DNA from 3 places in the Citrobacter pasteurii genome. Region 1 is predicted to be linked to each of the others. Evidence: predicted binding sites of a transcription regulator. Region 1 holds the regulator's gene; each other region holds the start of a gene.
What was found. Region 1 encodes PurR, which represses purine synthesis genes. Its sites were predicted from a motif close to CANGCAAACGTTTGCNTG; they were not measured.
Positions count from the first base shown of each region.

Region 2: a site for PurR is predicted at 6,869-6,886, ahead of pyrD (quinone-dependent dihydroorotate dehydrogenase). Genes of this name have one in related genera too.
Region 3: a site for PurR is predicted at 8,190-8,207, ahead of upp (uracil phosphoribosyltransferase). Genes of this name have one in related genera too.

Region 1 is NZ_CP077262.1:2,925,967-2,935,785, forward strand. It holds gene sodB (superoxide dismutase [Fe]) at 1-527, shown strand, start outside; gene I6L54_RS14295 (MFS transporter) at 568-1,737, opposite strand; gene cydH (cytochrome bd-I accessory subunit CydH) at 1,915-2,004, opposite strand; gene purR (HTH-type transcriptional repressor PurR) at 2,302-3,327, shown strand; gene punR (DNA-binding transcriptional activator PunR) at 3,324-4,256, opposite strand; gene punC (purine nucleoside transporter PunC) at 4,370-5,575, shown strand; gene cfa (cyclopropane fatty acyl phospholipid synthase) at 5,866-7,014, shown strand; gene I6L54_RS14325 (riboflavin synthase) at 7,056-7,703, opposite strand; gene mdtK (multidrug efflux MATE transporter MdtK) at 7,921-9,294, shown strand; gene I6L54_RS14335 (RluA family pseudouridine synthase) at 9,314-9,819, opposite strand, start outside.
Region 2 is NZ_CP077262.1:3,484,263-3,494,081, forward strand. It holds gene I6L54_RS17065 (ABC transporter ATP-binding protein) at 1-1,742, opposite strand, end outside; gene rlmKL (bifunctional 23S rRNA (guanine(2069)-N(7))-methyltransferase RlmK/23S rRNA (guanine(2445)-N(2))-methyltransferase RlmL) at 1,755-3,863, opposite strand; gene I6L54_RS17075 (YcbX family protein) at 3,962-5,068, shown strand; gene zapC (cell division protein ZapC) at 5,065-5,607, opposite strand; gene pyrD (quinone-dependent dihydroorotate dehydrogenase) at 5,774-6,784, opposite strand; gene ssuE (NADPH-dependent FMN reductase) at 7,028-7,603, shown strand; gene I6L54_RS17095 (sulfonate ABC transporter substrate-binding protein) at 7,596-8,567, shown strand; gene ssuD (FMNH2-dependent alkanesulfonate monooxygenase) at 8,567-9,712, shown strand; gene ssuC (aliphatic sulfonate ABC transporter permease SsuC) at 9,723-9,819, shown strand, end outside.
Region 3 is NZ_CP077262.1:1,693,992-1,703,810, reverse strand. It holds gene iadA (beta-aspartyl-peptidase) at 1-707, opposite strand, end outside; gene I6L54_RS08220 (YjiG family protein) at 719-1,180, opposite strand; gene I6L54_RS08215 (nucleoside recognition domain-containing protein) at 1,182-1,841, opposite strand; gene I6L54_RS08210 (AI-2E family transporter) at 2,008-3,072, opposite strand; gene bepA (beta-barrel assembly-enhancing protease) at 3,299-4,762, shown strand; gene arsC (arsenate reductase (glutaredoxin)) at 4,885-5,244, shown strand; gene I6L54_RS08195 (DnaA inactivator Hda) at 5,279-5,980, opposite strand; gene uraA (uracil permease) at 6,076-7,365, opposite strand; gene upp (uracil phosphoribosyltransferase) at 7,462-8,088, opposite strand; gene I6L54_RS08180 (6-phospho-beta-glucosidase) at 8,271-9,701, opposite strand.

The DNA of each region.
Region 1 (9,819 bases):
TTTCTGCCGAAACGCTGGAATACCACTATGGCAAACACCATCAAACCTATGTGACTAATCTGAATAACCTGATTAAAGGCACCGCGTTTGAAGGTAAATCACTGGAAGAGATCGTACGTAGCTCTGAAGGTGGTGTATTCAATAACGCTGCACAGGTATGGAACCACACGTTCTACTGGAACTGCCTGGCACCAAACGCAGGTGGCGAGCCGACCGGTAAACTGGCCGAAGCGATTACCGCCTCCTTTGGCAGCTTTGCAGACTTCAAAGCTCAATTCACCGATGCCGCTATCAAGAATTTCGGTTCTGGCTGGACCTGGCTGGTAAAAGGAACGGATGGCAAACTGGCTATCGTGTCCACCTCCAACGCAGGTACACCGCTGACGACTGACGCGACGCCGCTGATGACCGTTGACGTGTGGGAACATGCTTACTACATCGATTATCGTAATGCCCGTCCTGGCTACCTGGAACACTTCTGGGCACTGGTGAACTGGGAATTTGTTGCGAAAAACTTCGCAGCATAAAATGACAGCGCAGAAGGGATTCCCTTCTGCGTTTTTGTTTTTAATTCGTTGCGTTGCAGACTTCTTCCGCTTGTTTCCTTGCCGAGACAAAGACCAGCAGTAGCGCAAGCCCTGCCACCATCGCCCCCATTACCGGTACGAAACTGTAGCCCAACCCTCCGGAAATTACCGCCCCACCAGCCGCCGCTCCCAGGGCATTCCCCAGATTAAACGCGCCAATATTAACTGACGATGACAATCCAGGTGCCTCGCTGGCAACGCGCATCACACGCATCTGCAGCGGCGGAACCACCGCAAACGTTGCTGCGCCCCACACCACCATACTCACGGCCGCACCCAGCTCATTACGAGCAAGGAAAGGTATCGCCAGCATAATCATCATCAGCAACAGTAAAAAGCCTTTCAGTGTACCGTTAACCGAACGGTCAGCCAGTTTACCGCCCAGATAGTTACCGATAGAGAACCCAACGCCAATCAGCACCAGCATACCGGTGACAAACGCCGGCGTAGCATGAGTAATGCTATGCAGCACGGGTGAGATGTAGGTATAAAGCGTAAACATCGCACCGGCCCCCAGAACGGTCGTCAGTAAAGCTGACACCACTTGTGGACGCATTAACACCGCCAGTTCTTTGCGCACATCAGGGCGCTCACCAGCCCCGCCTTGCGGTAACGAGAAGAACAGGCTGACCATCGCGATAACACCCAGTCCCGCCGTCGCCATAAAGGACATTCGCCAGCCGATGGTTTCCCCAAGCCAGGTTGCCGCGGGAACACCGCCAATATTCGCGATAGTTAACCCCATAAACATCGTCGCAACGGCGCTGGCCTGTTTATGTTTGGGGACAACGCTTGCCGCCACAACCGAACCGAGGCCAAAAAATGCCCCGTGGTTAAGACTGGTCAAAATGCGCGACAGCATCAGCGTCGTGTAATCCGGAGATATCGCCGAAAGCACATTACCCAACGTAAAAATGGCCATCAGGAAGATAAGCGCATTGCGACGCGCACGATGGGACAGAAGTAATGTCATCAGCGGTGCGCCAACCATCACGCCTACCGCATACGCGCTGATTAACATCCCTGCTGCCGGAATTGAAACATCCACGCCTTTGGCAATGACGGGTAACAATCCCATGGGAGAAAATTCGGTGGTGCCAATGCCAAACGCTCCGATCGCCAGCGCCAGTAAAGGATAATTTATTTTCATCTATCGACTCCGTAACGTCGAGCCTTGGCACGACACATCATAAGAGTCAAAAGCATGACATTGATCGCAAAATTAATAAAGTTAACAAAACTGCAAAAGACTTTTGCTTATTTGCAAAAAATAGGACGAAAAAGGTAAGCAGAAAGGATGAGGGAGAGCGAACTCCCTCGGGGGAAATCAGTGCAGTGCTGCAGTCAGGCCACCCGCGACAATCAGGCCCAGAACAATTATGGTCGTCACTAACGAAAATTTCAGATCGGTGCTCATCAAGTTTTCTCCTTTTTATTCCCACACAAAAAGTGATATTGCGCATTTTTACACACTTGAAAGCAAAAATCTCTCACGATTTATATTGATAACTGCTTTTAACTCTTCCCCTTTTCGTTAAGATCAGACAAAATTCCACGCTTACTTGATTAGCGTACCGGCCATTGACCCCTTCCTGACGTTCCGTGTCGTTTTCCCGGCGTGCCGCAACCCTGACGTTGCGTTGAGGGTGTGTGAAGGCAAACGTTTACCTGGAGTATTCTCAGGAGCTTAGGATATGGTCTGGAGTGAGATGTAATGGCAACTATTAAAGATGTAGCGAAGCGAGCAAACGTTTCCACTACAACCGTATCACACGTAATTAACAAAACGCGCTTTGTCGCGGAAGAAACGCGCAACGCTGTCTGGGCAGCGATTAAAGAACTGCACTATTCTCCGAGCGCAGTAGCGCGTAGCCTGAAGGTGAATCACACCAAATCGATCGGTTTGTTGGCAACCAGCAGCGAAGCGGCCTATTTCGCTGAAATTATTGAGGCAGTTGAAAAAAATTGTTTCCAGAAAGGCTACACGCTGATTCTGGGCAACGCCTGGAACAGTCTCGAAAAACAGCAGGCTTATCTGTCGATGATGGCGCAAAAGCGCGTTGATGGCCTGTTGGTAATGTGTTCAGAGTATCCGGAATCACTGCTTTCCATGCTCGAAGAGTATCGCCATATCCCGATGGTGGTCATGGACTGGGGCGAGGCCAAAGCCGACTTTACCGATACCGTCATTGATAACGCCTTCGAAGGCGGTTACATGGCGGGCCGGTATCTGATTGAACGCGGTCATCGTGAGATCGGCGTGATCCCGGGACCTATGGAGCGTAATACCGGCGCAGGCCGCCTGGCTGGCTTCATGAAAGCGATGGAAGAAGCGCTGATTAAAGTCCCCGAAAACTGGATTGTGCAGGGTGATTTCGAACCTGAATCCGGCTACCGCGCTATGCAGCAAATCATCTCCCAGTCGCATCGCCCAACCGCCGTATTCTGTGGTGGCGATATTATGGCGATGGGTGCGCTGTGTGCTGCAGACGAGATGGGGCTGCGCGTACCGCAGGATATCTCAGTTATCGGTTACGATAACGTGCGCAACGCCCGTTACTTCACCCCTGCGCTGACAACCATCCATCAGCCAAAAGATTCACTGGGTGAAACGGCCTTCAACATGCTGTTAGACCGAATCGTGAATAAACGTGAAGAGTCGCAGTCTATCGAGGTGCACCCACGCCTGATAGAGCGTCGTTCCGTTGCCGACGGTCCATTCCGCGATTATCGTCGTTAAGACTGTTGTGTGGGAGCCTCATCCGGCTCCCGCAGCCACTCTTTATTCAGCGTCTCACTATCCCCCAGGTAGTCCAGTAACCAGCTCAGTGCAGGCGACGTATCATTCTGCTGCCAGGTCAGGCAACAAGCGGCATCCGGGAACGGATTTTCCAGCTGTAACGCCACCCATTTACCGCCATCGATCCACGGTTTTGCAAAATGCGTCGGCACCATCCCGACACAGAGTCCGGCTGACAAGCAGGTAGCCGAGGATTCCCAGTCAGGCACAACGACGCGTTTTTGGTTGTCCAGCAGCCATGTAATACGTTTCGGCAGTGTGCGGGACGTATCTTCGCGTACCAGCGATGGCCAGTTGCGCAACGTATCGTCACTGAGCGGTCCTGGCATTGCCGCCAACGGATGATGACTGGCCACCACGCAACTCCAGCTCAGCATTCCCATATCCCGGAACGTATAGCGCCCCCCTACCGGAATGGCCTGCGTTGCTCCGATAGCTAACTCCACGCGACCATACGAAAGCGCGTCCCAGACGCCATTAAACACCTCCTGAAAGACCAGAAGTTCTACATCATCGAAATGGCGGTAGAAATCCACAATCATCTGTCGGGTCCGTTCTGGACGCACAATATTATCTACCGCAATCGCCAGTTGTCCTCGCCAGCCATTGGCGATTTGTTGACATTGCTGACGGGTGATCTGCATTTTTTTGATAACAGACCGGCCTTCTTTTAAAAACCACGCGCCAGCAGGCGTTAATTCCACGTCCCGATGACGACGTTCAAAAAGAGGCACAGCCAGCCATTCTTCCAGTTGACGCACAGTGTAGCTTACCGCCGAAGGTACGCGGTGCAACTCCTGAGCTGCGGAACTAAAGCTACCGTTGCGCGCCACCGCATCAACCACCTCAAGTGAATATTCCGACCACATATTCTGCCTGCAAAAAATTTGAAATCAGTAAACAAATATTAGCGTTTCACAGCAAGAATTTCACTCACTACACTCAGCGGCATTGTTCTACTGCTTAAAAAAGAGAAATGATGATGCAACCTGGGAAAGGGTTTTTAGTCTGGCTGGCGGGTCTTAGCGTGCTCGGCTTTCTGGCAACAGATATGTATCTGCCCGCCTTCGCCGCAATTCAGTCCGATTTACAGACACCCGCCTCTGCCGTGAGTGCCAGCCTTAGTTTGTTCTTAGCGGGATTTGCCGTCGCACAACTTTTGTGGGGGCCACTCTCCGACCACTATGGTCGCAAACCGATTTTGCTGCTGGGTTTATCTATCTTTGCTCTGGGTAGTCTGGGCATGCTGTGGGTTGAAAACGCCACAGGCCTGCTGGTACTACGCTTTGTCCAGGCCGTTGGGGTTTGTGCGGCATCGGTTATCTGGCAGGCGCTGGTCACCGATTATTATCCGTCACAAAAAGTAAACCGTATCTTTGCCACCATTATGCCGCTGGTTGGATTGTCTCCTGCACTTGCACCGTTATTAGGCAGTTGGATCCTGGTACATTTTTCCTGGCAGGCCATTTTTGCCACCCTTTTTGCGATTACCCTGATCCTGATGCTGCCGGCTCTGCGCTTAAAACCAACGACTAAAGCGCGCGACGACAGCCAGGATAAACTGACATTCGCCACCCTGCTGCGCTCGAAAATCTATCGTGGGAACGTATTGATTTATGCCGCCTGTTCCGCGAGCTTCTTCGCATGGCTGACGGGCTCCCCGTTCATCCTCAGCGAAATGGGCTACAGCCCGGCAGTGATTGGTCTGAGCTATGTTCCGCAAACTATTGCATTTTTGATCGGGGGTTACGGCTGCCGCGCGGCACTGCAAAAATGGCAGGGTCGCCAGCTGCTGCCATGGTTACTTATCCTGTATGCCATTAGCGTCGTAGCGACCTGGGCGACCGGCTTTATTCACCATGTTGCTCTGGCTGAAATCCTGATCCCATTCTGCGTGATGGCGATTGCCAACGGGGCAATCTACCCTATCGTTGTCGCTCAGGCATTACGGCCGTTCCCGCAGGCGACAGGACGCGCAGCCGCATTGCAGAATACGCTGCAACTGGGGTTATGCTTCCTGGCAAGCCTTGTAGTTTCCTGGCTGATCGCCACCCCGCTGCTCACCACCACCAGCGTGATGCTGACTACGGTGCTACTGGCGGCCGTAGGGTACAAAATGCAGTCACAGGCTGAGAACACATCCTTGCCGGATGAGAGCGCGCAAATTGCACACGGCGAGTCACATTAATCATTGCTGTGGGCACTTAGTTAGTCCGCTAACAATTATCGGTTGAATAGCCAAAAATTCAGGCCTATACTAATTTTTGGTTGTTAATAAAACGATAAGATTTATAGAGTAACGGGAACAAGCAGGTTCCCGTTTTTCCATGGATGGCCTTTTCGGCAAGGGTTTCTCCCTTCCTCTGTTCTACGTCGGATTATAGATTCGCGGATTAAATCCGTGAGATTTCTCACAAAGCCCAAAAAAGCGTCTACGCTGTTTTAAGGTTCTGATCACCGACCAGTGATGGAGAAGCTATGAGTTCATCATGTATAGAAGACGTCAGCGTACCGGATGATGACTGGTACCGAATCACCAATGAGTTATTGAGCCGTGCAGGCATTACCATTAATGGCCCGGCACCGGCAGATATTCGCGTTAAAAACCCCGACTTTTTCAGACGCGTGTTACAGGAAGGATCGTTGGGTTTAGGTGAAAGTTATATGGACGGCTGGTGGGAATGCGATCGGCTGGATATGTTTTTTAACAAAGTCCTGCGTGCAGGTCTTGAAAGCCAACTCCCCCGCCACTTCAGAGATACGCTACGTATCGCAACGGCCCGTCTGTTTAATTTACAAACCAAAAAACGTGCCTGGGTCGTTGGCAAGGAACACTACGATCTTGGCAACGATCTCTTTACCCGCATGCTTGATCCCTACATGCAATATTCCTGCGCCTACTGGAAAGATGCCGATACCCTGGAATCTGCCCAGCAGGCGAAGTTAAAAATGATTGCCGAGAAATTGCAATTGAAACCAGGTATGCGCGTACTCGATATTGGCTGCGGCTGGGGAGGCTTGTCCCAGTTCATGGCGTCACAATACGGGGTGAGCGTGACTGGCGTGACTATCTCGGCAGAACAGCAAAAAATGGCGCAGACGCGCTGTGAAGGGCTGGATGTCACGATTTTGCTGCAGGACTACCGTGACCTCAATGACCGGTTTGACCGTATCGTTTCCGTCGGTATGTTTGAGCATGTGGGACCGAAAAATTACAACACCTATTTTGACGTTGTTGACCGTAATTTAAAGCAAGACGGTCTTTTTTTGCTACATACCATCGGCTCTAAAAAAACCGACAATAATGTTGATCCGTGGATCAATAAATACATCTTCCCGAACGGCTGTTTACCGTCAGTTCGTCAGATTGCCAACGCCAGCGAGCCACATTTCGTGATGGAAGACTGGCATAACTTTGGTGCGGATTACGATACCACCCTGATGGCCTGGCATGAGCGTTTCATGACCACCTGGCCAGAAATTGCCGACAACTATAGTGAACGCTTTAAACGGATGTTCAGTTATTACCTGAATGCCTGTGCTGGCGCATTTCGCGCGCGCGACATCCAGCTGTGGCAGGTTGTGTTCTCTCGTGGCGTTGAACACGGGCTCCGTGTTCCCCGTTAGACAGCATCGCCCCCGAACTACCGGGGGCTTTTTATTCCGATTTAAATGCCCGCTTCGCCAGTAACATTACTCATAGCGCTTTCACGTGCGGCCAATACACGTTCAACCGTATCAACAACGGCCTGTGTTTGCGGGTCGATTTCGATATTGACTCGCGCCCCCAGTTTTTTCTTGCCAAGCGTCGTACGTTCCAGGGTTTCCGGGATCAAATGCACGCAAAAGCGTGTCGGTGTGACTTCGCCTACCGTCAGGCTAATACCGTCAATACCGATAAAGCCTTTGTACAGGATATATTTCATCAGCGACGGATCCTGAACTTTAAACCATAACTGACGATTATTTTCAGAGGTCAGGATTTTGGATACTTCAGCGGTAGTCATAATATGGCCTGACATCAGATGTCCGCCGATCTCATCGCTGAATTTTGCCGCACGTTCAACGTTGACCAGCTCCCCGACTTTCAGGTCACCCAAATTGGTGATTCGCAGCGTCTCTTTCATCAGATCGAAGCTTATCTGGTTACCGTTAATTTCGGTCACCGTCAGACAACAGCCGTTGTGTGCCACCGATGCGCCGGTCTCCAGCCCATCCAACATGTATTCAGGTAACTCCACTACATGCGTGCGAAAATTTGGTTTTTCATCAATCGACACCAGTTTCGCGGTGCCCTGCACAATACCCGTAAACATACCTGTAACTCCTGAACTCAATTAAGACATCTCTGCTGTGCACAATAGCAGGTGGAAAATCAGGTTGCCAGCAATGCGCCACTCCCGCCTATTTTTTCACTGGAGAAATACAGATTCCTCGCTACAATAGACTGAAATTTCCCCTGCATTTTCTCCTTGCTGCCATATAAGGCGGCTTTTTTAGTCTCTCAAATAACAACAATATAGTGGTGTACACGTGCAAAAGTATGTAAGTGAAGCGCGTCAGTTATTAGCTCTGGCAATTCCGGTGATTCTTGCGCAAATCGCTCAAACCGCAATGGGATTCGTCGATACCGTGATGGCCGGCGGATATAGCGCGACGGACATGGCAGCCGTTGCGATTGGTACGTCCATCTGGCTACCCGCAATTCTGTTTGGTCACGGGCTGTTGCTGGCGCTGACGCCAGTAATTGCGCAACTTAACGGTTCCGGGCGCCGCGATCGCATTGCTCACCAAATACGTCAGGGTTTCTGGCTGGCGGGGATCGTATCCGTTCTGATTATGATTGTGCTTTGGAATGCGGGATACATTATCCGCTCTATGCATAACATTGATCCTGCACTGGCCGACAAAGCCGTTGGCTATCTGCGCGCGCTGCTATGGGGTGCGCCCGGATATTTGTTCTTCCAGGTTGCCCGTAACCAGTGCGAAGGCCTGGCCAAGACCAAACCGGCAATGGTAATGGGTTTTCTCGGCCTGCTGGTGAACATTCCGGTTAACTATGTTTTCATCTATGGCCATTTGGGCATGCCAGAACTGGGCGGTGTAGGCTGCGGTGTGGCAACGGCAGCGGTGTATTGGGTGATGTTTGCCGCCATGCTTTCTTACGTAAAACGCGCCCGATCAATGCGTGATATCCGTAATGAGCGTGGCTTCCAGAAACCTGACATCGCGGTGATGAAACGCCTGGTACAGCTGGGTTTGCCCATTGCGCTGGCATTATTTTTTGAAGTCACGCTGTTTGCCGTGGTGGCGCTGTTGGTCTCCCCGCTGGGGATTGTCGACGTGGCCGGACACCAGATCGCGCTGAACTTCAGCTCATTAATGTTTGTCTTGCCGATGTCTTTAGCGGCTGCCGTCACCATTCGTGTGGGATACCGCCTGGGTCAGGGATCAACGTTGGATGCTCAGACCGCTGCCAGAACTGGCTTAGGTGTCGGCGTATGTATGGCGATGATGACCGCCATTTTCACCGTCACATTGCGCGAGCACATCGCCCTGCTCTACAACAATAATCCTGAAGTTGTCACACTGGCTGCACAACTGATGTTACTGGCTGCCGTGTACCAGATTTCGGACTCAATTCAGGTTATTGGCAGCGGGATCCTGCGTGGTTATAAAGATACGCGTTCCATTTTCTTTATCACCTTCACAGCGTACTGGGTGCTGGGGTTGCCAAGTGGATATATTCTTGCGCTCACCGATCTGGTCGTCGACCGCATGGGGCCAGCGGGCTTCTGGATGGGCTTTATTATTGGCCTGACCTCTGCCGCGGTGCTGATGATGCTGCGGATGCGTTTTCTGCAACGCCAGCCGTCAGCCGTCATTCTGCAACGTGCAGCACGATAACACCGTAATAGCCGCCGAGTTAAAATGGGCTGGCATGGCAGACGTTGATTTGTTCTTTGCTGATGGGATGTACCAGCCGCAGTTCGCTGGCGTGTAACATCAGCCGTGACGTCTGCTCCGTGCCTGGCCACTCGCGTCCACCATAAAGATCACAGCCCCAGATCGGATGACCCAAATGCTGACAGTGAAGACGTAGCTGATGGGTTCGTCCGGTCTCCGGCATCAGTTGCACCCGCGTCAGGGGCAGTGACCTTCCGTCCTTCAGTAGCTGATTGAAGCGCTCAATCACCCGAAAACGGGAACGCGCAGGTTTACCGCTATTGGCACTAATCGACATCAACGGAAACAGTGCTGGATCTTTGACAATGGCAGCATCAATCACACCGTCATCCTGTTTCAGGTGTCCACATAACAATGCGCTGTACACCTTAGTCACCGAGCGCTGGCTGAACTGCTGACAGAGCGCAGCATTGATTGCTTTATTGCGTGCAACGACCATCAGACCCGAAGTACCAAAATCAAGCC
Region 2 (9,819 bases), 560 kb from region 1:
TCCAGTTCTTCAAGCAACGCGGGGAGCTGCTCCAGTTCGCGCTGCAGTTTATAGCTTAGTTTGCTCGTGCCGCGTTTGACAATTTCTGCTTTAGGAGCAACAGTTTCCTCTGTTTTTTTCGCAACTGGCTGTTTAAACGCCACATACTGCGATTGCTGGCTGCGCGCATCATGATAACCGCCGACATAACGACCAATTTTACCGCCGCCTTCGAAGATCCAGCATTCGGTCACGGTATTATCAACAAACTGACGGTCGTGGCTCACCAACAGCACGGTGCCCTGATAGCTATCAATTAATTCTTCAAGCAGTTCCAGCGTTTCGACGTCCAGATCGTTGGTTGGTTCATCGAGAATTAACAGATTGCTGGGCTTCAGGAATAAACGCGCCAACAGCAGGCGATTGCGTTCCCCGCCAGAGAGCGCACGTACTGGCGTCATCGCACGTTTCGGATGGAACAGGAAGTCCTGGAGATAGCCCAGAACATGGCGAGGTTTGCCGTTAACCACCACCTCTTGCTTACCTTCAGCAAGGTTGTCCATCACGGTTTTATCCGGATCCAGTTCGGCGCGGTGCTGATCGAAATAGGCAACTTCCAGCTTCGTCCCGACGTGAATGCGGCCACTGTCGGCCTGTAATTGTCCCAGCATCAGCTTAAGCAGCGTCGTTTTGCCGCAGCCGTTAGGCCCAATTAAGGCAATTTTATCGCTGCGCTGCACCTGCGCGGAGAAATCTTTCACCAGCTGCTTTCCGTCAACCTGGTAATCAACATTCTCCATTTCGAAGACAATCTTGCCAGAACGGCTAGCCTCTTCGACCTGCATCTTCGCTGTGCCCATCACTTCGCGACGTTCGCCACGCTCGCGACGCATGGCTTTCAGCGCACGCACACGACCTTCGTTACGCGTACGACGCGCTTTGATACCCTGACGGATCCAGACTTCTTCCTGCGCCAACTTGCGATCAAATTCCGCGTTTTGTAACTCTTCTACGCGCAACGCTTCTTCTTTATCCAGCAGATACTGATCGTAGTTCCCGGGATAGGTCACCAGCTTACCGCGGTCGAGATCGACAATGCGCGTCGCCATATTGCGGATAAATGAACGGTCGTGGGAGATGAAAATGATTGTCCCATTGAAGGTTTTCAGGAACCCTTCCAGCCAGTCGATGGTTTCAATATCCAGGTGGTTCGTCGGTTCATCCAGCAGCAGTACGCGCGGGTTACTCACTAACGCGCGACCCAGCGCCGCCTTACGTAACCAGCCGCCGGAAAGCGATGCCAGCTCCATGTCTGCTTCCAGGCCAAGCTGTTCCAGTACTTCATTAATACGGTTTTCCAGCTGCCACAGATTATGGTGATCCAGCTGTTCCTGAACCTTCGCCAGTTCCTGGAGGTTTTTATCACTCGGATCGGTGATCACCAGATGCGAGATATCATGATAACGCTTGAGGTAAACCGCCTGTTCTGCAATCCCTTCGGCGACGAAATCGTAGACGCTACCCTGCACGTTGCGCGGCGGATCCTGCTGCAGACGCGCCACAACCAGATCCTGCTCATAAATAATACGCCCATCGTCAAGACCCTGTTCACGGTTCAGGATCTTCATCAGCGTCGACTTGCCTGCGCCGTTACGGCCAACCAGGCAGACGCGTTCGTTATCTTCGATATGCAGTTCAGCATTATCAAGAAGCGGCGCATCGCTGAACGACAGCCATGCACCATGCATACTGATTAATGACATTTAATTTTCCTTTCAGGCTGCGGTAATCAGCCAGCAGTTGTGGATCTGTCGGTTACGGGCAAAGTCCTGGGAAAGCGTTTTTTGGGTGATTTCTTGTGCTTTCAATCCCAGTGCAGCCAGACCGTCGAGATCCATACGGAATCCACGTTTGTTGTTGGAGAACATGATCGTACCGTCTTTACGCAGCAGGCGTTTCAGATCTTTCATCAGCGCCAGATGATCGCGCTGCACGTCAAACGAGTCTTCCATACGTTTTGAGTTAGAGAACGTCGGCGGATCGATGAAAATCAGATCAAACTGTTCATTGGCTTCGCGCAGCCAGCCCAGGCAATCGGCCTGAATTAAACGGTGCGCGCGACCGCTCAGGCCGTTCAGACGCAGGTTACGTTCCGCCCATTCCAGGTAGGTACGCGACATATCAACCGTCGTGGTGCTACGCGCACCGCCCAATCCCGCATGTACGCTGGCGCTGCCGGTGTAGGAGAACAGGTTAAGGAAATCCTTACCCTTGCTCATCTGACCGAGCATGCGGCGCGCAATACGGTGATCGAGGAACAAACCGGTATCAAGATAGTCTGTCAGGTTGACCCACAGGCGCGCGTTGTACTCGCTTACCTCAATGAATTCACCCTTCTCATTCATCTTCTGATACTGATTTTTCCCTTTCTGCCGTTCACGGGTTTTCAGCACCAGTTTATTTGGCGCAATTTCCAGTACCGACAGCGTTGCGGCGATAATGTCGAACAGGCGTTGACGTGCTTTTTGCGCATCAACCGTCTTCGGCGGAGCATATTCCTGAACCACGACCCACTCACCATAGCGGTCCACTGCAACGTTGTATTCCGGCAGGTCAGCGTCATACAGGCGATAGCATTCAATGCCTTCCTGCCGCGCCCATTTTTCCAGCTTCTTGATGTTCTTGCGCAGGCGGTTAGCATAATCTTCCGCCACCGTGGCAGGTTTGCTGTCTGCGGTGGTCTCTGCAACGTGATAGTTCTTCTGTACGCAATCCAGCGGGCCGTTTTTCGCTTTGAACTGCTTGTCGGCACGTAATTGCAGGCTGCTGAGCAGATCCGGCGAGGCGCTGAACAGCGATAAATTCCAGCCGCCAAACTGGTTTTTCATCGTCCGACCCAGCAGGCTGTGCAGGGCTATCAGCGCCGGTTCGCTATCCAGACGTTCGCCGTATGGCGGGTTGCTGATAACCGTACCATACGGTCCTTTCGGCAGCGGATTGCTCAGTTTGGCGACATCTTTAACCTCAAACGTCATCAGATCGGCAATACCGGCGCGGCGGGCGTTACTGCGCGCTTTTTCAATCACCCGAGCATCGCTGTCGGAGCCGTAGAAATGCGAGGAGTAATCAGCCAGCCCTTTACGCGCACGAACCTGCGCTTCGGCTTTGACTTCTTGCCAGACGACTTCATCGTGCTGCGCCCAACCACTGAAGCCCCAGTACCCGCGGTGCAGGCCCGGCGCGCGATCGGTTGCCCACATTGCTGCTTCAATCAGCAACGTACCGGAACCACACATCGGATCGAGCAGCGGCGTACCCGGCTGCCAGCCAGAACGCATAACGATAGCCGCAGCCAGCGTCTCTTTGATCGGCGCCTGACCAGCGCGATCGCGATAACCACGCTGATGCAAACCGTCACCGCTAAGATCGAGTGCAATACTGGCGGTATCTTTATTCAGCCAAACGTTAATGCGCAGATCGGGTGATTCACGATCTACGTTCGGACGCGGCAGGTTTTTACGGGTAAAGGCATCGACAATCGCATCCTTTACTTTCAGTGCACCATACTGGCTATTACGAATCGTCTCGTTCAGCCCGCTAAAATGCACGGCAAAGGTGGCACCAGGATTAAATATCTCTGTCCAGTCGATTGCCTGAACGCCGAGGTACAGATCAAGATCGCTGTAGACCTTGCACTCTCCCATCGGCAGGATAATGCGCGAGGCCAGGCGGCTCCACATCAGGCTCTGGTAAACAAGCCGCGTGTCGCCCTTAAAATGGACCCCACCCTGAACGACCTGGCACTCCAGCGCGCCGAGGTTTTCCAGTTCAGTTTTTAACAGCTCTTCCAGCCCACGGGCCGTACTGGCAAACAGAGAATTCATAATGTCACTTTTACTCCGAGAAAATTGCTGCGCATTATAGCTAATATGGGCTGTATGTCATAAAGTTGAAGGCTTATTTTCGTTCAAGGGGCTGTACAGTGGTAACGTTGACCCGACTTTTTATTCATCCGGTTAAATCTATGCGTGGAATTGGACTCACGCACGCCCTGGCAGACGTCAGCGGTCTCGCCTTTGACCGTATATTTATGATTACCGAACCTGACGGAACGTTTATTACCGCCCGACAGTTCCCGCAAATGGTCCGCTTTACCCCTTCCCCTTTTCACGATGGACTGCATCTTACGGCGCCAGACGGTAGCAGCGCGCTGGTGCGATTCGCCGACTTCGCCACCCAGGATGCGCCGACAGAAGTGTGGGGAAACCATTTTACCGCGCGTATCGCGCCAGCCGCTATCAACCAATGGCTGAGCGGCTTTTTCTCCCGTGACGTGCAGTTGCGCTGGGTTGGCCCACAATTGACGCGCCGGGTGAAGCGCCACGATGATGTTCCTTTATCCTTCGCCGACGGTTATCCCTACCTGCTGACCAACGAAGCGTCGCTGCGCGATCTGCAGCAACGCTGCCCGGCAAGCGTCAAAATGGAACAGTTTCGCCCTAATCTGGTGATTTCAGGTGCTGGCGCCTGGGAAGAAGATACCTGGAAAGTGATTCGCATTGGCGACGTCATTTTTGATGTGGCAAAACCCTGTAGCCGCTGCATATTCACCACCGTCAGCCCAGAGAAAGGCCAGAAACATCCGTCTGGCGAGCCGCTCGCCACGCTGCAAACTTTCCGCACGGCGGCGGATAACGGCGATGTTGATTTCGGCCAGAATCTCATCGCCCGTAACAGCGGCGTGATTCGCGTTGGCGATGAAGTCGAAATTTTAGCAACCGGCCCCGCCAGAGCATACGGCGCAGCGGAATCTGATGATACCGTCGCCGAGAAGCAGCCCGATGCCACGGTACTGATTGACTGGCAGGGGCAGACCTTTCGTGGCAATAATCAGCAGGTATTGCTTGAACAGCTGGAAAACCAGGGAATTCGGGTTCCCTATTCATGCCGGGCAGGAATTTGCGGATGCTGTCGAATTCGACTGGTAGAAGGCGAAGTTAGCCCGCTGAAAAAATCAGCGATTGGTGATGACGGAACGATTCTGTGCTGCAGTTGTGTACCCAAAACGGCAATCAGACTGGAAAGTTAGACCGCCTGCTCAAGGCTGAAACTGTCGACAATTGCCTGCGGTTTCAGTCTGTCATTCATGATTTTAATCGCATCGCCAAGTTGCATGGTGCGACCGGCAATGACCACTCCCGGCTGCGCAAGCAAACACAGTGCGGCATTTTCACCCGGCTCTACCACTAACAGATTTACCTGTTCTTCAGTATCGCTCAAATAAACACAGGCAGCGTCGCCGACCACTGGCGACCAGTTCTCGCCGTGCGCGACAAAGTGCCAGCTTTTTGGCATTTGCGGTTTAAGATACCGAATAGCCACCAGCGCATTTAGCACCAGTTCCGCTTTTTGTTCTTTAGCTAAATCCAGGTAACGGCATTTTTCTTCGAAGGAGAAATAAAGCGCAGCGTCATCGACACAAAAACCAGACGGAGAAAAAGCATCAGGAGTGAGCATTTTACGCGCAAAACGCGAGCGGAATAACATGCCATTGGCTAAATCGAGCATCATTCGATCGTGCTCTTCATCATAATACCAGCGCCAGTTATCGTCGGGTTTAATTCGCATCAGTTTCTCTCCTTTCCTTAATCATCGCCATTACGACAGTATCCTTTTGCCGCTTCGTTTATTGCCCTAATAATAAAAGCTCAGAATGTTTAAATAAGCAACAGTAAAGGAATATAAAACAACCAGGGCTAGAAATAAAGCCCTGGTTGTCGGATTAAGGCATAGATCAGATATTGCTGACGATTTCTTTAATCAACGGCGGACCTTTAAAAATAAATCCCGAATAAATCTGTACGAGGGTTGCGCCGGCCGCCATTTTTTCCCGCGCGGCAATCACCGAGTCGATACCACCAACTCCGATAATCGGCAGTTGACCTTTTAATTCCTGAGACAACTGGCGAATAATTTCTGTACTTTTTAATTGCAATGGTCGCCCGCTAAGACCACCCATTTGATCGCAATTTTTCATTCCCTGAACGAGAGAACGATCGAGCGTGGTGTTAGTCGCAATTACGCCATCAATATTATGCCGAACTAAACTGTCAGCAACCTGGATCAGTTCTTCCACAGAAAGATCCGGCGCGATCTTTACCGCCACCGGCACATATTTATGGTGGATCGCTTGCAGATCGTTTTGCTTATTTTTAATTGCAGCCAGGAGGTCGTCCAGCGCCTCGCCGTATTGCAGCGTACGTAATCCCGGCGTATTCGGTGAAGAGATATTAATCGCGATATAACCGGCATAAGCATAGACTTTTTCCATACAAATCAGATAGTCATCTTTGCCATTCTCTACCGGGGTATCTTTATTCTTGCCAATATTAATTCCCAGAATACCGTCAAAATGCGATTTTTTAACGTTCTCGACCAGGTTATCAACCCCGTGGTTATTAAACCCCATACGGTTGATCAAACCTTCTGCATCAACCAGACGGAACAGACGCGGTTTATCGTTACCCGGTTGAGGACGCGGCGTTACGGTACCAATCTCAATGGAACCGAATCCCATCGCGCCGAGCGCATCAATACACTCCCCGTCTTTATCCAGTCCGGCAGCAAGCCCGAGCGGATTTTTAAACGTCAGCCCCATACAGGTAACCGGTTTTGCAGGTACCTTCTGGCGCACAAGCGCTTCAAGCGGCGTGCCGGTAATGCGACGTAATTGCTGGAATGTCAATTCATGAGCGCGCTCTGGATCGAGCTGAAAAAGGGCTTTACGAACGAAGGGGTAGTACATGAACTCTCCTGGATTCCCGGTGTGCAAACCGGGGGCGTATTATGTGCGATCGGGAGCAAAAAGGGAATTGACCTGCGGCAATAAAAAGCAAACGTTTTCTTTCGGCTCCTCGTTTTATGCAATTTTCAACTTTTCTATCCCGCATAAATTATTTCGATAAACAGAGCCTCTCTGCCAGACTGCATAAATTGTTATTAATGTTAAATAAAAGCAAACAATTAGTTATAAGCGGAGATTGAAATTATGCGCGTCATCACTCTGGCGGGAAGCCCACGCTTTCCCTCTCGCTCCAGCGCGTTACTGGAATATGCCCGAGAAAAGCTCAACGGTCAGGATGTCGAAGTCTTTCACTGGAACTTGCACAATTTTGCCCCAGAAGACCTGATCTATGCCCGTTTTGATAGTCCGGCGCTGAAGACATTTATTGAACAATTACAGGATGCTGACGGGCTGATTGTCGCCACGCCGGTCTACAAGGCAGCTTACTCTGGCGCACTGAAAACGCTGCTCGATCTGCTCCCCGAGCGAGCGCTGGAAGGAAAAGTGGTGTTGCCGCTGGCGACCGGCGGCAGCGTGGCGCATTTACTGGCCGTCGATTACGCGCTGAAACCGGTACTGAGTGCGTTAAAAGCCCAGGAGATCCTGCACGGCGTATTTGCCGATGATTCGCAGGTCATCGATTATCAGCATAAACCGCAGTTTACGCCCAACCTGCAGCAGCGCCTGGATAGTGCGCTCGAGACTTTCTGGCTGGCATTGCATCGTCGCGATATCCAACTCCCTCAACTGAATACCCTGCGGGGTACTGCCCATGCTTAATCTGCTCAAGCGCCACAGGTCGTGGCTGGCACTAACCGGGCTGCTTTCTTTGTCGACGCTGGTTCACGCCGCAGATGCAGCGCCAGACACTCTGCGCATTGGCTATCAGAAAGGGAGCGTCAGCATGGTGCTGGCAAAAAGCCATCAACTGCTGGAAAAACGCTACCCGCAGACAAAAATCTCATGGATTGAGTTTCCCGCCGGGCCGCAAATGCTGGAGGCGCTAAATATCGGCAGTATCGATCTCGGCAGTACGGGTGACATTCCACCAATTTTCGCCCAGGCTGCCGGAGCCGATCTGGTTTACGTGGGTGTTGAGCCACCCAAACCGAAAGCCGAAGTGATTCTGGTGCCGAAAAATAGCCCGATCCAGAACGTCGCGCAGCTTAAAGGACATAAAGTCGCTTTCCAGAAAGGGTCCAGCGCCCACAATTTACTGCTCCGTGCACTGCAACAGGCCGGGCTGAAATTTACCGATATTCAACCGACTTATCTGACGCCAGCCGATGCGCGAGCGGCCTTCCAGCAAGGAAACGTTGATGCGTGGGCTATCTGGGATCCCTACTATTCCGCCGCGTTATTGCAAGGTGATGTACGCGTGCTGAAAGACGGCTCAGACCTTAAGCAGACCGGTTCGTTTTATCTCGCAGCACGTCCTTATGCCGAGAAAAATGGCGCTTTTGTTCTTGGCGTACTGAATACCTTTAGCCAGGCCGATGCGTTAACCCTCAGCCAGCGCCAGCAAAGCATTGCCCTGCTGGCTAAAACCATGGGCCTGCCTGAGCCAGTGATTGCCTCCTATCTGGATCACCGCCCGCCAACCACCATTACGCCCGTCAGCGACTCTGTTGCCGCACTGCAACAACAAACCGCGGATCTGTTTTATGACAACCGTTTGGTGCCGAAAAAAATCGATATTCGCCAGCGTATCTGGCAACCCACTCAGCAGGCAGGAGAAAAATGATGAGTCTGAACATGTTCTGGTTTTTACCCACCCACGGTGACGGTCATTATCTTGGAACGGAAGAAGGTTCGCGCCCGGTCGATCACGGATATCTGCAACAAATTGCGCAAACGGCCGATCGTCTGGGATTTACCGGTGTGTTGATCCCAACCGGGCGCTCCTGCGAAGATGCCTGGCTGGTCGCCGCCTCGATGATCCCGGTCACCCAGCGATTAAAATTTCTGGTCGCGCTGCGTCCAGGTGTAACCTCGCCGACGGTTGCCGCGCGCCAGGCAGCAACGCTCGACAGACTTTCTAACGGTCGGGCGTTATTTAACCTGGTGACCGGCAGCGATCCGCAGGAATTGGCTGGTGACGGCGTGTTCCTCGATCACACCGAGCGCTATGAAGCCTCTGGCGAATTTACTCAGGTCTGGCGACGCTTACTGCAAGGTGAAACCGTGGATTTCAACGGCAAACATATTCATGTTCGCGGGGCAAAACTGTTCTTCCCGCCGATCCAGCAGCCGCATCCTCCACTCTATTTCGGCGGCTCGTCTGACGTCGCACAAGATCTGGCTGCCGGGCAGGTTGATCTCTATCTGACCTGGGGTGAACCGCCTGAACAGGTGAAGCAGAAGATTGAACAAGTACGAGCCAAAGCGGCGGCGCTCGGTCGCAAGATCCGCTTTGGTATTCGTCTGCATGTGATCGTACGGGAGACAACGCAAGAGGCGTGGCAGGCCGCAGATCGTCTGATAGCCCATCTGGATGACGACACCATCGCCAAAGCCCAGGCCGCCTTCTCAAAAACGGATTCGGTCGGTCAGCAGCGAATGGCTGCACTGCACAACGGTAAACGCGACAAACTGGAAATTAGCCCGAACCTGTGGGCAGGGGTAGGATTGGTGCGCGGTGGCGCAGGGACCGCACTGGTCGGAGATGGTCCTACGGTCGCAGCGCGTATTAACGAGTATGCCGCGCTGGGAATAGACAGCTTTGTGCTGTCCGGGTATCCGCATCTGGAAGAGGCGTACAAGGTTGGTGAACTGCTGTTCCCGCATCTGGATGTCGCGATACCCGAAATTCCGCAACCACAGCGCCTGCAACAGCAAGGCGAAGCGGTTGCGAACGAATTCATCCCGCGCAAAGTCGCTCAAAGCTAAGGAGCGGCTAATGGCAACGCCGAAAAACAGATGGTTATTGCGCCTCGCACCCTGGTTTTTACCGGTAGGTCTGGTGGCGCTCTGGCAGCTCGCATCATCAGTGGGCT
Region 3 (9,819 bases), 1.2 Mb from region 1:
AACGGTTGTGCACGGTTAACGTGTGTCGGCAACAGTTTGGTAATCGGGACATCACAGCACTCGAGGATGTTGTACAACGGCTCCAGCATGCGCGGGCTGTCACCCATGTGGAAAACGCTGATCCCCGGCTTGCGCCCTAACAATCCACCAACCCGCGACTGCGCCGCCATGTTCGCCAGCGCCGAGGTGTCCGGGGCAGAGGAACGATGGTCCGAAACCGCACATTTCACGCCAATAACTTTATCGATCAGCGCCACGTCGCGATCGATACTGCCGGTGATGGTCGGAGATGGCAGAGAATAGGCCCCGGTCAGCATCCATGCGCTGATGCCTTCAAACTCCAGCGCACGTGTTTTCGCCAGCAACGACTCAGGATGACGGGTAATCCCGTCCGTTCCCAATAATCCCACGACGGAAGTGATACCGGCTTCAACCAGTCGCGACAAGCGCACTTCAGGCGTACGGGTATGTGGCCCTGCCTCTCCGCCGCCGCCAATCAGATGGACGTGCTGATCGATAAACCCCGGGCACACAATCGCACCGTCAAGATGGATGCACTCGCAGCCGGGGAAGTCTTCAGGAGAAATCGACGGCGCGATGGCAACAATTGTACTGCCAGACACCAGAATATCCTGGCGGCCTAAATCTTCCGGCGCGTACACGTGTCCCTGCTGGAACAACGTCAAATTAAGAATGGAACAGTTCATAACCTTCCTTGTCAGGCAATTACCTGCATAACCCAAATAGAGAGCAGCGCATTAATAACGCATACCGCAATAATCAGCGAGTAATAACGAGGATGGACCCCCGCAGTCCCCAGACAGCGTCCCACATTTTGCACCGGATTGCCCATCAGGTAGATAGCCGGCAGCAATACAGTCGCATCATGTCCCGAAAGCGTACCAGCAACAACCAGACTGGCACAAACGCCGACGCCGCCTCCCATACTCATCACCGCCGCCAGCAGCACGGTGGCAGATTCCCCCGGTAGCCCCCACAGCGCCATCACCGGTTCGCACACCCGCCCGACAATCTCGAGCAATCCCGTCACCTTCAGCGCCTGAATAATCACAAACGCCATCACCACGTTAGGTAACAGGCTGGTTGTAGCAATTGTAAACCCGCGCCGTGCGCCATCGATAAACATATCCATGACGTTTTTACGTACCTGCGTTGTCATCTCAGACCTCCTGCTGCAGACGGCGGTTTTCCAGCTGCGCTATCCACAGACGCAGCAGATTCGCCCCCACAAATTTGAAGACAAGGATCACCGCCAGCGGCGTAATCACCGGCACGGTAACCATCGTAAACAGCGCAGCACCCGAGGAAAAATAGTTGGTAATACACGCGCTGCCGCTGGTTTGCCAGCAGGCAAATATGGCGCGTTCCTGTTCAGTAATAATGCCCTCTTCCGCCATCTCTTTGGTCATCCCTGCTGCAGCATCGGTATTTTGCAAATTCGCAATCAGCGCCAGCGAACAAACACCCGGAATACCGAGTAACGGGCGCAGGACCGGCGTCATCAACTGTTGCGCCGCGCGCAAACCGCCCAGCCCTTCAGTGACGGAGATTATCCCGAGAGAAAGAATGACGGAAGGTGCCAGCTCAAGCGCGAATAAGAAGCCGTCTTTGGCCCCCATCCCTCCAGAGCCGCGAAAAGAGACCGCCGTATCGCCTGCGGCATTAATCGACCCAAACGCGCCGTTGAGGACGGTGAAGTCAAAAACTCGCCACCATTCGGTACTTTTCGCAAACATGCCGGAAAAAAGAATAATCGTAATAAAAAAAGCGAGATAACCGCCCCATCCCGCCTTTTGCTGCGTGTGTGTGTTGTGACCCATGTTGTTCTCCTGTTGGCCTTATTCCTTGCGTGACGAAAAAACATCACGAGGGCCAAATTAAAGACAAACACGGAGAAAAACGATACCGGAGGAAATTATTCAGAAAGTGAGGATAGAGGTCAGACAAGTTCAGTTCCGACGGCATGGCGCCATCGGAACTGATGGACTAGCGATCGTCAACCGTCTGACCATCCGGCCAGGCATGCACCACGGCTTTGATTAGCGTCGCCAGCGGAATGGCAAAGAATACCCCCCAGAATCCCCACAGACCGCCGAAAATAACAACCGACAGAATAATCACCAGTGGGTGCAGGTTTACGGCTTCGGAGAAGAGTACGGGAACCAGCAGATTGCCGTCCAACGCCTGGATTATCAGGTACACGGCGAAACAGCTCCAGAACTCCGTTCCGAGTCCAAACTGAAACAACGCCACACCAACAACCGGAATCGTTACCACAAACGCGCCGATGTACGGGATTAGCACAGAGAACCCCACCAGCACCGCCAGCAGCAGAGAGTAGTTAAGGCCAAACATCAGGAAGCCCAGCCAGGTTGCAACACCGACCACCACCATCTCCAGTACTTTACCGCGGATATAGTTGGTGATTTGCTGGTTCATTTCTTTCCAGACTTGTCCTGCCAGTCCACGATTTCGCGGCAGCACCCGGCGCACAGCATTCAACATCTGGCTCTTATCCTTCACCAAAAAGAATACCATCAGTGGGACAAGCACCAGATACACCGCCAGCGTCAGTAAACCGACCAGTGAAGCCAGCGAATATTTCACCACCGAATCGCCCATGGTGAGCATTCGCGAGCGCATATTCTCCGCCATCGCATCAATGATGCCCGCATCCATCAGCGCCGGATAACGTCGCGGTAAGGTAGCGGCAAAGTCAGACAACTTGTTGAGCATGCCAGGCATATCGCGGATCAGATAGATGCCTTGCTGCCATGCGACCGGCATTACCACAAACGCCATCAGCAGTAAAATGCCGACAAACACCACCAGCACAATTGACGTCGCCCAACGCCGCGAGCAACCGATATTTTCCAGCCGGGCGGTAGGCCATTCCAGCAGATAAGCCAGCACAATCGCGACCAGCAGCGGCGCTAACAGACCACTAAAGAAGAACAGGATGCCAAAACCGGCAACCAGAATAATCAGCAAGGCAATAGCCTCAGGGTCGCTAAAGCGGCGGCGATACCATTGCGTCAACATTTCGAGCATAAAACCTTCCCTGAACCTCAATAGCGGGATTGCGATCCCGAATTGTATCGAAATGTCACAAAAAAGACTTCGCTTTTTATGGCTGATTACGCAAAGTGAAAAGACATTTTTCCTGGGTGTTCATCGTCAGGTTTCGCAGTTACACTCGCTAAGCTTGCGGAGTGTGAACGATACTTCACGGCATTGGTCAAATGGCTATCTCAAAAAAGAATACAGGACAGAGGTTATGTTCAGGCAGTTGAAAAAAAACCTGGTTGCTACCCTCATTGCTGCACTGACCGTCGGTCAGGTTGCGCCCGCATTTGCTGATACTGCGGACACCCTGCCTGATATGGGAACGTCGGCAGGCAGTACGCTTTCAATTGGACAAGAAATGCAGATGGGCGATTATTACGTTCGCCAGCTGCGCGGTAGTGCGCCGTTAATTAACGATCCGTTGCTGACCCAATACATTAATGCTCTGGGGATGCGCCTGGTTTCGCATGCAGATTCGGTAAAAACACCCTTCACTTTCTTTTTAATTAACAACGATGAAATAAACGCCTTCGCTTTTTTTGGCGGCAACGTTGTATTGCACTCCGCACTGTTCCGCTATTCCGATAACGAAAGCCAACTGGCGTCGGTAATGGCGCACGAAATTTCTCACGTCACGCAGCGCCACCTGGCGCGCGCGATGGAAGATCAGAAACGTAGCGCACCGCTGACATGGGTTGGCGCATTAGGCTCGATTTTATTAGCGATGGCCAGCCCGCAGGCAGGGATGGCGGCGCTAACCGGTACGCTGGCGGGTACGCGCCAGGGAATGATTAGCTTTACTCAGCAGAACGAACAGGAAGCAGATCGCATCGGTATTCAGGTGCTGCAACGTTCGGGATTCGATCCCCAGGCCATGCCGACGTTCCTCGAAAAACTGCTCGATCAGGCCCGTTACTCTTCGCGTCCGCCGGAAATTTTGCTGACTCACCCCCTGCCTGAAAGCCGCCTGTCGGATGCCCGTAACCGCGCCAACCAGATGCGCCCGGTCGTAGTACAATCTTCAGAAGATTTCTATTTGGCCAAAGCGCGCACCCTGGGCATGTACAATTCAGGCCGCAACCAGTTAACCAGCGATCTACTGGATAACTGGTCGAAAGGTAACGTGCGCGAACAGCGCGCTGCGCAGTATGGCCGGGCGCTGCAAGCGATGGAAGCCAGCAAATACGACGAAGCACGTAAAGCGCTACAGCCGCTGCTCGCGGCAGATCCGAATAATGCATGGTATCTCGACCTGGCAACAGATATCGATCTCGGCCAGAAGAAAACCAGCGATGCCATTAATCGCCTGAAAAACGCCCGTGACCTGCGTACCAATCCGGTACTGCAGCTCAACCTGGCGAATGCCTATTTACAGGGCGGACAAGCCAAAGAGGCGGCAACCATCCTGAATCGCTATACGTTTAATCATAAAGATGACACCAACGGCTGGGATCTGTTAGCCCAAACGGAAGCCAATCTGAATAACCGCGATCAGGAACTGGCGGCGCGCGCGGAAGGGTATGCCCTCGCCGGACGTCTTGATCAGGCGATCTCGATGCTCAGCAACGCCAGTGCTCAGGTGAAACTAGGCAGCCAGCAGCAGGCCAGATACGATGCCCGTATCGACCAACTGCGCCAACTGCAAGAGCGCTTTAAACCGTACACCAAGATGTAATTATCGAACCCTTGCCGGATGGCGACGCTGTAGCGTCTTATCCGGCCTATATCAGACGCGATTGTAGGCCGGATAAGGCCTTTAGGCCGCCATCCGGCAGTATTGTTATGCAAGGAGAAGTCATGTCAGACGCGATTAAAATCTACCATAACCCACGCTGCTCCAAGAGCCGTGAAACGCTGGAATTACTGAAGTCCAACGGCGTGGACCCGGAAGTGGTGTTGTATCTGGAAACGCCGGCTGATGCAGCAACCCTGCGTGAACTTCTGCAGATGCTGGGTATGTCCAGCGCGCGTGAGCTAATGCGCCAGAAAGAAGATCTCTATAAGTCGCTTAACCTGGCGGACAAAAATCTGAGCGAAGATGCGCTGATTCAGGCAATGGTAGAAAACCCAAAACTGATGGAGCGCCCGATTGTGGTAGCGAAAGGTCAGGCACGGATTGGTCGCCCACCTGAGCAAGTGCTGGAAATTATTGGTTAATCTTAAGACTGCCGCAGTTTTTCGGCTGCGGCACTTACAGCTTCAGTATCTCTTTTACGAACGGAATGGTCAGCTTACGCTGGGCGGTGATCGATGCGTGATCAAGCTGATCCAGCGTCATAAACAGCGTACGCATTTCCCGATCCAGACGCTTAAGCAGGAAGCGGCCCACATCTTCCGGCAGTTCAAACCCACGTAGCCTTGCGCGTAATTGCAACGCCTGCAGTTTATCTTCATCAGAAAGCGGCTGTAGCTTGTAGATTTGTCCCCAGTCCAGACGCGAAGCGAGATCTGGCAATCCCAGATTCAGCTGTCTTGGTGGACGATCGCCGGTGATCAGCAGGCGTGTTTTCCCCGACTCCAGGATACGGTTGTAGAGATCAAAGATCGCCATTTCCCACAGCGAATCACCGGCCACACATTCGATGTTATCGATGCATACCAGCGATAAATGCTCCATCCCGTCGAGCACCTCGGGGACGAACCAGGTGCGTTTGTCGAGCGGCACATAGCCTACCGCATCGCCGCGCGCGGACAGTTCCGCACAGGCTGCATGCAGCAAATGACTACGGCCAGCACCTTCACGCGACCAGAGATAAATATACCCGCTATGTTCCTGACGCAGCACGTTTTGCAGTGCAGCCAGTAAAGAGGAGTTATCCCCCGGCCAGAAACTTGCGAAAGTTTCGTCATCAGGAAGATAAAGTGGCAAAGAGAGCTGTGCCGGTGTGTTCAGAGATACCTCAACCCAGGATTTCATAAAATCGCGTTGAGTTTAACACAGAAATGCGTCGCGATAGAACCGGGCAGCATTGCTACCCGGTCAGAGACTTAGTGTTGCGGGCTGTCAGCATCTTCAGCATCGAGGACAACTTCTTCCGGGCGCAGCAGGCTGATCACTTTGAAAATCAGGCTCAGACAGACACCCACAATGGTCGCCAGCGCCATGCCTTTCAGCTCAGCAGCACCGATGTGAACTTTCGCGCCGCTGACGCCGATGATCAAAATGACCGAGGTCAGGATCAGGTTCTGTGCTTTGTTATAGTCAACTTTTGACTCGATCAACACGCGAATACCGGAAGCGCCAATCACGCCGTACAACAGCAGAGATACACCGCCCATGACCGGCAGTGGAATGATTTGGATCGCCGCCGCCAGTTTACCGACGCAGGAGAGCAGAATGGCGAAAATCGCCGCGCCGCCAATAACCCAGGTACTGTAAACGCGGGTAATCGCCATAACGCCGATGTTCTCGCCGTACGTGGTGTTCGGCGTAGAACCGAAGAAGCCGGAGATCACCGTCGACAGACCGTTAGCAAACATAGATCGATGCAGGCCAGGATCGCGAATCAAATCTTTTTTCACGATATTCGCCGTTACCACCAGGTGCCCGACGTGTTCAGCAATAACCACCAGCGCCGCAGGCAGAATGGTCAGAATAGCGACCCATTCAAAGCGCGGCGTGTAAAACGTTGGCAGAGCAAACCAGTGAGCCTGCGCTATCGGCGTGGTGTCCACAACGCCCATCACGAAGGAGAGCGCGTACCCAGCCAGCACCCCAATCAAAATCGGGATAATCGCCATAAAGCCACGGAACAGTACGGAACCAAATACCGTCACCGCCAGCGTCACCATTGAGATGATGATGGTTGTTGAGTCTGGCGCTTGTCCTTCAGCAGGCAGTAATCCCGCCATACCCGCAGCGACACCCGCCAGCTCCAGACCGATGACGGCAACGATTGCGCCCATCGCCGCAGGCGGGAACATGACATCCAGCCAACCAGTACCGGCCTTCTTAACGATGAACGAAACCAGGCAGAACAGGATGCCACACATAATGAAACCGCCCAGCGCCACTTCATATCCTAGCGGCAGCAGCAGCAGAACCGGGGAGATAAACGCAAAGCTTGAACCGAGGTAAGCCGGAATTTTACCTTTACAAATAAAGAGATACAGTAACGTACCAATGCCGTTAAACAGCAGAACGGTAGCTGGGTTGATATGAAACAGGACTGGCACCAGTACCGTTGCGCCAAACATGGCGAACAGGTGCTGCAAACTAAGCGGGATTGTCTGTAAAAGCGGCGGTCTTTCACTCACCCCGATAGCACGGCGCGTCATAGTGTTTTCCTCTGAGTGTTGTTTGTTATTAGCGATTGGGTTGTTTTATTCAAAAAAAAGCCGACTCTTAAAGTCGGCTTTTTTTTATTTATTCATTTACTTGGTACCAAAAATCTTATCGCCGGCATCGCCGAGCCCAGGAATAATGTATCCGTGCTCGTTCAGTCCCTGATCGATGGAGGCGGTGTACAGCTCGACATCCGGGTGCGCTTTTTCCAGCGCCGCGATACCTTCCGGCGCGGCAACCAGTACCAGTACTTTAATGCTGCTGCAGCCTGCTTTTTTCAGCAGGTCGATGGTAGCGATAACGGAACCGCCGGTTGCCAGCATCGGGTCAACGATCAGCGCCATACGCTCATCAATGTTAGAGACCAGCTTCTGGAAGTACGGAACCGGCTCCAGCGTCTCTTCATTGCGGTACATACCCACCACACTGATACGCGCGCTCGGAACGTTTTCCAGTACGCCTTCCATCATGCCCAGGCCCGCACGCAGGATTGGCACAACGGTGATTTTTTTGCCTTTGATTTGGTCAACTTCAACCGGACCGTTCCAGCCTTCGATGGTCACCTTTTCGGTTTCCAGACCAGCGGTTGCTTCATAAGTCAGCAGACTGCCAACTTCCGAGGCGAGTTCACGAAAGCGTTTAGTGCTGATGTCGTTTTCACGCATCAGTCCCAGCTTGTGTTTGACGAGTGGGTGTTTGACTTCCACGATCTTCATACTCTTCTCCTTTCCTCAGACGAGTGGCAACCACAAAAAAATCGCCGGATTATACCGCTTTTCGTCTCTGGCGCAACACTGGATACGCTTGATATGGATCAACCAAAATCGTTTGCGTCCGGATGATGAGTATAAAACAAGCCCCGCTATAAGTGCGGGGCTTGTTATCAATGCTATGAATTTTATAGGTTTTCAGCATTAGTTTGGATGACGTTTCGATACCAGGAAAAAGATTTCTTCGGCGAGCGTGCTAATGTCCCACTCCCGTCATTATTTTTATCAACATAGATAAAGCCGTAGCGTTTTTTCATCTCCCCCGTCCCGGCCGAGACTAAATCAATACAGCCCCACGGGGTATAGCCCATCAGATCCACGCCATCTTCCACCACCGCTTTTTTCATTTCGCGGATATGCGCGGCCATATAGTCAATACGATAGGAATCATCCACCGAGCCGTCGGCCTGCTGCACGTCAATCGCACCAAAGCCGTTTTCTACAATAAACAGCGGCAACTGATAATGGTCCCAGAACCAGTTCAGCGAATAGCGCAGACCGACGGGATCAATCTGCCAGCCCCAGTCCGATTTCTGCACGTACGGGTTAGAAACCAGACTTTTCGACTCGTCGTAATCCAGCTGTGGGTTGTCCGCCGTTGCCTGGGTCGCGAAAGACATATAATAGCTAAAGCCGATGTAATCAACGCAGCCCTCGGTCAGCGCCTGACGGTCTTCCTCGGTGATATCCAGTTCAAAGCCACGACGGGCAAAGTAATTGAGAAGATGCTGCGGGTATTTGCCGCGCACGTGTACGTCAGTGAACCAGTAGCGGCGATGCATGGCGTTCATCGCCATCATCATGTCGTTCGGCGCACAGGTCAGCGGATAAATTGGGCACATCGCAATCATGCAGCCAATTTGCAGCGTCGGGTTAATCTCGCGTGCGGCCTTTACTGCCAGCGCGCTGGCTACCAGCTCATAGTGCGCCGCCTGGTACATGACCGGTTCGCGATCTTCACCGGGCAGGTATTTCAGACCAGAGTTAGTAAAGGGCGCGAAGTCTTCGTGATAATTTGCCTGATTGTTAATCTCATTAAACGTCATCCAGTACTTCACTTTGTGCTGATAACGAGTGAAAACCACCCGGGCAAAACGGACAAAAAAGTCGATCAGCTTACGGTTGCGCCAGCCGCCATATTCCGTCACCAGATGGTAGGGCATCTCGAAGTGCGACAACGTAATCACCGGCTCAATGCCATATTTCAGGCATTCGTCGAACAGATCATCATAGAACTGCAGGCCAGCTTCATTAGGTTGCGCGTCGTCGCCTAAAGGGAAAATCCGCGTCCAGGCAATGGAAGTGCGAAAACATTTAAACCCCATTTCAGCAAACAGCTTGATGTCGTCTTTATAGCGATGATAAAAATCGATGGCATCGTGGTTAGGATAGTTTTTACCGGCAATCACACCGTCAGTAATTTCACGCGCTACGCCGTGTGCCCCCGCCGTCATGACATCGGCAACGCTAATACCTTTACCGCCCTCCCGCCAGCCACCTTCCAGTTGATGAGCGGCGACAGCTCCACCCCACATGAAATCTGCTTTAAATCCTGACATCCCCTTCCCCTATCGTGATGAGTCTGCGCAAAACACTCTCAGTGAGGTTCGTAACAGAAAACAGAAACCGGTTTCAGTACGATACTGTGCATTCGGCTGGCAGGTTTCAAGCACAAGA